Regions from separate parts of the Comamonas aquatilis genome, predicted to be linked through region 2. Evidence: riboswitches for the same ligand, from Rfam matches in the RefSeq annotation. Region 2 holds a riboswitch; the other holds the start of a gene.
What was found. A riboswitch is a leader RNA that binds a small molecule or an ion and turns the genes downstream of it on or off. The one in region 2 is predicted to bind glycine.
Positions count from the first base shown of each region.

Region 1 (3,397 bases), on a different contig from region 2:
TCTTTGGAATATTTGATGCTCATGGAAAGCTCCAGATGGTGAATTCAGGGAAATCTGTGTTTTGAGAAAGGTCCAGCGCGCACTTTAGCGGCGTTCTGAGCACCGCCGGATGAATTGGCCTGCTCAAACAAGAGGCCGGGCCACGGCAGCGGTTCAGCCTCGGTAATAGTTCGTGGGCACAAACGGCGTGGCCGTGACCTTCATGGGCACGGGCTTGCCGCGCACCATGGCGAAGATCTCGGTATCCAGCGCCGCATAGTCGGGCTGCACATAGGCCAGCGCCACGGGCTGGTTGAGCGTGGGGCTGAGCAGGCCGCTGGTGATATGGCCGATATGCTGGCCGTCCATGTTCTCCAGCACCGCAGGCTCGCGCACGGGAATGCGCTCCAAGGCCAGCAGACCTACGCGCTTGCGCTGGAGCTGCTGCGGATTCTGTAGCTGTTCCAGCACGATGGAAGCACCGGGAAAACCGCCTTCACGCGCACCGCCGCTGCGGCGCACTTTTTGTATGGCCCAGTTCAGCGCCGCTTCCACCGGCGTGGTGGTTGTGTCTATATCGTTGCCGTAGAGGCAAAGACCGGCTTCCAGTCGCAGCGAGTTGCGTGCGCCCAGACCTATGGGGGCGACTTCGGACTGGGCCAGCAGCGTTTGGGCCAGGGCTTCGGCGCCGCCTGCAGGCACGGAAATTTCAAAGCCGTCCTCGCCGGTGTAGCCGCTGCGCGTGATGTAGAGCGCATGGCCTTGCCAGTCAAAATGGCCGCCGGTCATGAAGACCAGCTGGCTCACGCCGGATATCAGGCGCGCCAGCACCGTGACGGCCTGCGGGCCTTGCAGGGCCAGCAAAGCCTGATCGGGCAGGGGAATCACCTCGCAGCGCTGGCCTATGCGCGCCTGGATATGGGCGATGTCGGCCTGCTTGCAGGCACCGTTGACGATGACAAACAAATCGTCACCGCGGTTGACGAACATCAGATCGTCCAGAATGCCGCCTTGGTCATTGAGCAGCAGGCCGTAGCGCTGTTTGTGCACGCCGAGGTCTTGCACGTCCACGGGCATCAGCGTTTCCAGGGCGGCGGCAGCGTCGGCACCGCGCAGCAGCAGCTGGCCCATATGGGACACGTCAAACAGGCCGGCGGCCTTGCGGGTGTGCAGATGCTCGGCCATCAGCCCCTGGGGGTACTGCACGGGCATGGAATAGCCGGCAAAAGCCACCATGCGGGCGCCTAGCTGCTGGTGCAGGGCGAACAAAGGGGTGTGGCGCAGAGGTTGGTTGTCGGCGGCAGTCAAGGGGCAAGCTCCGGTGGTGAAACCAAATGAGTTGCCATGCCCGGCAATTGCAATAGATATCGCATTGCCTGGCGTGGCGGTCTTGCCCTGCTGTCCGCTTTACCTGAGAGATTCACTGCACGCGGGTGCAGCTTGCTCCTTCGGTGGGTGCTGCAAGCGCAGCACCTCTCTCCAGCAAGGAACGCTGTGGGCTGAGCTTCGCTCGCCCGTCAGCGCTTGTCAGTCCTTTTGCCTGAGCGTTCGGGTGCTGCATAAAGGCAGAGCCTGCGCCTTCGGCGGTGCGTTGCGGGTCAAACCCCGTGGGCACTCTCTCCTGACAGCAGGCATTCTAGCCGCCAGTTATTGCGTTGCAACATGGGGTTTGCGCGGGTTTGTACGAGGGTCGTGCATGCCGATCCGGCGGCGCTGGTTGCGAGATATGCGCATAAAAATCGCTTGAACTCCAATGAATAAAGGCGCAAGAAGCTATCAATTGCATAGTCTTCTCCGCGCTTTGCAACGCGGCCCAGAATGCGACAGGCCGCGCCACTGCGGATAAGTGGTGCGGCCTGGAACGGGTTCCGGTGGCGGATCAGACAATCTGGCGCTGACGGTAAACAGCGGGATCACTTGAATGGCTTTGCTGCGTTGGTGAACGCCGCTTCCATGGACTCAACTATGCATGTTGCAGTGCAGAAAAAGCTGCTTTGTTTTCTGCAGATATCGCTTTGCTACAGAAAATTTTGCTGCCAATGCTTAAAAAGCGATAAATTCAAGGCCATGGACACTTTGGATAAAAAGATTCTTGCTGCTTTGCAAGCCAATGCGCGGGCCAGCCTGCAGGAAATCGGCGCCGCCGTGGGCTTGAGCGCCTCTCCCTGCTGGGCACGCATCAAGAAAATGGAAGAAGCCGGCGTGATCGAGGGCTATACCGTGCGGCTCAATCCCCAGGCGCTGGGCCTGGCCGATTCGGTGCTGGTGATGGTGACGCTGGACAGTCACTCCGACAACACGCTGGAGAAATTCGGCGAAGTGCTGGCCACGATTCCCGAAGTGGTGGAGGCGCATCTGGTCTCGGGCGAATACGACTATCTGCTGCGCATTGTCGTCAAGGACACGCGTGACTACGAGCGTCTGCTGCGCGAGAAGCTCTACAAGATCAAGGGCATACGCCACAGCCAGTCCAGCTTTGTGCTGCGCACGCTGAAGCGGGCGGATTTGCCGCTGGGGGTCTGAAACCAAAGCCGCAACGCTTGGCGCGTTCTCTGCACCTTGCAGTCATGCGTCCGGAGGCTGGCAAAGCCGGCAAGAAAAAAGGCAGCGCCGTTGCCGGAGCTGCCTTGCTGCATGAAGGAGGCTGAATTAGCGCAGACCTTGCACGTCCATGTCTTTGTACTTCACGATGCGTGTGCCTTTGACCAGCTTGTAGCCCCACCAGATGATGAGGAACAGAGGCAGGCCGATATAGGTGGCAATCGCGCCCACCCAGTCGATCTTGTCGCTGAGGAAGTTCTCGTAGTTCTGGCCCAGGGTGATGATCAGGCACAGCACAAAGGCAAACACCGGGCCGAAGGGGAAGGCCGCTGCACGGTAGGGCAACTGGTTGAGGTCGAAGCCCTGTGCTTCGCAGCCCTTGCGAAAGCGGTAGTGGCTCACAGCAATACCGAGCCAGGCCACAAAGCCGCACATGCCCGAGAGATTGAGCAGCCAGATATAGACCGCCTTGGGGCTGAAGACATTGGTCAAAAAGCACAGGGCCGCGATCACCGTGGTGGCCAGCAAAGCCAGCACCGGCACGCCGCGTGCATTGACCTTGGCAAACATCTTGGGCGCCATGCCTTGGGTGGCCAGGGCATAAAGCATGCGGGTGGAGGCATACATGCCCGAGTTGCCGGCCGACAGCACCGAGGTCAGCACCACGGCATTCATGACGGCAGCTGCCGACAGCAGGCCGGCGCGTTCGAACACCAAGGTGAAGGGGCTGACGGCGATATCGCCCAGGTTGTTGCGCAGCAGCTTGGGATCGGTATAGGGGATCAGCAGACCGATGATCAGGATGGCGAAGACATAGAACAGCAAAATGCGCCAGAACACCTTGCGCACGGCGCGCGGCACGTTCTTGGCCGGGTCT
Region 1 is NZ_CBCSIW010000002.1:328,995-332,391, forward strand. Features, by position in the region: gene gcvH (glycine cleavage system protein GcvH) at 1-23, opposite strand, end outside; gene gcvT (glycine cleavage system aminomethyltransferase GcvT) at 154-1,287, opposite strand; glycine riboswitch at 1,368-1,472, opposite strand; glycine riboswitch at 1,498-1,613, opposite strand; gene ACNAZA_RS04510 (Lrp/AsnC family transcriptional regulator) at 2,047-2,502, shown strand; gene ACNAZA_RS04515 (amino acid permease) at 2,629-3,397, opposite strand, start outside.
Region 1: it holds a riboswitch for glycine, as region 2 does, so the genes downstream of both, gcvT (glycine cleavage system aminomethyltransferase GcvT) here and ACNAZA_RS14930 (trimeric intracellular cation channel family protein) in region 2, are expected to answer to the same signal.

Region 2 (3,397 bases):
CATCCAGCACGCTGACCTGCCAGCCGCGCCGCGCAAGGCTGGAGGCCGCAGCCGCACCGGCCAGGCCTGCGCCTATGACCAGGCAGCGCCCGGGCGCTGCCACCGGCTGCGGCAGGCCTTCGTCCTTGTGGCGTGGCTCCCAACGGGGGTTATAGCGGGCTTGCAGCGTTTGGGCTGTGCTGTGTCTGTGGATGTCAAAACCCAGCTTGGTCAGTTGCTCGCGTAGCGTGGGGTCTTCATGGCGTTCGCCCAGCGCCAGCATGCTGCCACGGCGGCAATGCCGGGCCAGATTTTTCAAGGCTTCGGGGCTGGAGAAAGCGTCAGCTTGGCTGAGCAGCAGGCTGTCTGCAGTGAGCGGCTGCTTGCGCAGCGTGTTGTGCATATCGCCTACATGCAGCGTCAGCAGCACCCGGCCGTCTTCAAACGACAGGCGGTGCACACCCGGCAGCAGCCCCCAGCATTGGGCGCCCAGTTGTAGGGCCAGCGGGTGCAGCGCTTCGTCAGCAGCGGCTTGGGACAGGGCGCCCAGTATCTCCTCGGCGGAAGGGGGCTGGGCACTGAGGCCAATGAAGTGCAGCAGGCGCGGGGCTTGCGCATCGGCTTTCCAGGCGGCCCAGATGCGCAGAAAGTTCAGGCTACAGCCAAAACCGGTCTCCAGCACGCGCCATTGCCGGGCTTGGGCCCAGGCTGCAGGCAGGCCGCAGCCGGCCAGAAGCTGGTCGGCAGAAAGAAGGGCGCCGTCCGGCTGCTGTGGATGAAGATAGGGCACGCTTGAAGCTTATTCCCAGCGCTGCTGATAGGAGAACACCGGCAGACGCCATTTGAAGCGTATGGCGGCCAGGCGAAAGGCCAGGCCGCCGGCAAAGCACACGATGGTGCTGATACTGGGGCTGACATCCAGAGCGCGCAGACCCAGGAACATCAGGCACACGGCCAGGGAGACGCTGGCGTACAGCTCGCGGCGGAAGACCACGGGCACCTGGTTGCAGAGCACGTCGCGCAAAATGCCGCCGCTGATGCCGGTGATCATGCCGGCCATGATGACGACGATGGTGGGGTAGCCCAACTCCAGCGCGGTGTTGGAGCCAATCAGCGAGAAGGCGATCAAACCCATGGCGTCCAGCAGCAAAAACACCTGCTTCAGGCGGTGCATATGGCGGGCGATGAGCGTGGTCAGCAGGCCAAAGGAAATGACCAGATATACATATTCGGGGTGCTGCGTCCAGCCTATGGGATAGTGGCCCAGCACCATGTCGCGGATGGTGCCGCCGCCCAGGGCGGTGACAAAAGCGATGACGACCACGCCGAAGATATCCATATTGCGCCGGCCCGCAGCCAGTGCGCCGGACATGGCTTCGGCCGTGATGGCCACCAGATAGATCACCAGCATGACGGTGAAGTTGCTGGCCTGGAACGAGTCCAGCAAGGAAACAGAAGGAAGCATGACAGCCCTGATGGGTTAAACCAGCCATTCACCGCAGCGGAATGTCTGGCGTGCCTCTCCCGCTGTCCTTTGTACCTGAGAGTTGCGCGCGCCAGTCTTGCATGGCGCACTTGCCCCTTCGGTGAGCCTGCAGCATAGGGCTGCGGGCTGCTCTCCAGTTGGCGAATTCATGCAGCCGGTTTATTTGGGCTGCACTGTCTTGACCTGCGGTACGGGGTGCCTGAGCGATTATGGGAGTTTGCGCCTTCGGCGGAGGCATGGCGCTAGGTGTGGCGCCTGCCTCGCTCTCCCGCAGGAAAGCCGTGATTCTAGCCAGTTGAGCGGGTGCTCAAACGCAAAAAAGCCAAGGCCTGGGGCCTTGGCTTATGGAGTTAGCAGGCCGCAGCGGCTTATTGCAGCTGATCTTTCAAGGCCGCCAGGGCTTTTTGTGCGCAGGCCTCGTCCAGATGGCCGCCGGGCGCGCCGGCCACGCCGATGGCGCCAATGACCTCATTGCCCGCCTTGATGGGCACGCCGCCGGCCAGCACCAGAAAGCCGGGGATTTGCGCCAGACCGGCGGCATCGGGGTTGGATTGAATCGTCTTGGCCATGCCGCTGGTCGGGTTGCGCGACGATGCCGAGGTGAAAGCCTTGGCGGTGGCGGCCTTGGGCGTGTGGGCGCCGGCGCCATCGGCGCGGGACAGGGCCAGCAGCACGCCGGCGCGGTCCACCACGGCAGCGGTCACGTTATGGCCGTCGGCGCTGCAGGCGGTCACGGTTTGCTGGGCCAGTTGGGCTGCGGTGGCCGAGGCAATGGAGCGGGTGCTGACCGTGGCGGCCGCAGAGGCGGCGCCGCAGGCCAGGGTGCTCAGGGCGAAGAGGGCAAAAGTGCTCAGGCGATTCATGTCAGGGCTCCAGGGGTTGAAAGCAATGACTGAACTGTAGGAACCCGGGCGCTTGGCGCCTATTCGCAAGCCAACGGACGGCTCTCGGTAGTTTTACCGAGGGTGGGCCTCAGCTGCGGGCCGCGGCAGACAGCAGCAGCCGGGTCTGCTCGGCCACGGAGCCCGTGCCCAGCTTTTCGGCCAGCTTGGCGCGGTGGGTGTCCACGGTGCGTACGGAGATATCCAGTGCAGCCGCGATCTCCTTGCTGCCCAGGCCCTTGGTGATCAGCTCCAGCACCTCGCGTTCGCGCTCGGTCAGCACCTGCAGGTGGTGGCGGGCCTCGTTGCGCTCGGCCTGCCGGGCCAGCGTGGCCTGGGCGCTCCTGATGGCCTCCAGCAGGGTCTGCTCCTCTATGGGTTTGGTCAGAAAGTCGGTGACGCCGGCCTTGAAGGCGCGGCGGCAGGAGTGCAGATCGCCATGGCCGGTGATGACGATGGCGGGCCAGTCCACGCCTTGGGCACGCAACTGCTCGTAAAGCTGCAGGCCGGACATCAGCGGCATGCGCAAGTCCATGATCAGCACGCCGGGTTGGCTGCGGTCCAGATGGGCCAGGCAATCGGCCGGCGAGGCAAAACAGCTTACGTTCAGGTCGTAGGTCTGCAGCAGCAGGTGCAAGGCCTCGCGCACCGAGGCGTCGTCGTCTATCAGGTAAATCATGGAATGGGGTTTTCCGGGGCGGAGCCTGTGGTCGCCAGGGGCAGGGTCAGCACAAAGCAGGCACCTGGCCAGGCAGTGCTCGGGCCGGCGCTGGCGGGTGGCAGATATTGCAGCTGGCCGCCCATGCGTTCCATCAGCGTGGCACACAGCGGCAGGCCCAGGCCCATGCCGCCGCTCTTGGTGGTGAAGAAGGGGTCGAAAATATGCTGGGCCGTGGCGGCGTCTATGCCGGGGCCGTTGTCCCGCACCATGAGACTGACTTGTTGGCCGTCGGCTCGCTGCGCTATCTGTATGGCGGGTTCATCCACCGAGCTCTGCGACAGCGCTTCCAGCGCATTGCGCACCAGGTTGTGCAGCACCTGCTCCAGTGCC
Region 2 is NZ_CBCSIW010000013.1:17,293-20,689, reverse strand. Features, by position in the region: gene mnmC1 (FAD-dependent 5-carboxymethylaminomethyl-2-thiouridine(34) oxidoreductase MnmC1) at 1-769, opposite strand, end outside; gene ACNAZA_RS14930 (trimeric intracellular cation channel family protein) at 779-1,444, opposite strand; glycine riboswitch at 1,497-1,612, opposite strand; glycine riboswitch at 1,642-1,746, opposite strand; gene ACNAZA_RS14925 (GlcG/HbpS family heme-binding protein) at 1,834-2,328, opposite strand; gene ACNAZA_RS14920 (response regulator transcription factor) at 2,438-3,025, opposite strand; gene ACNAZA_RS14915 (sensor histidine kinase) at 3,022-3,397, opposite strand, start outside.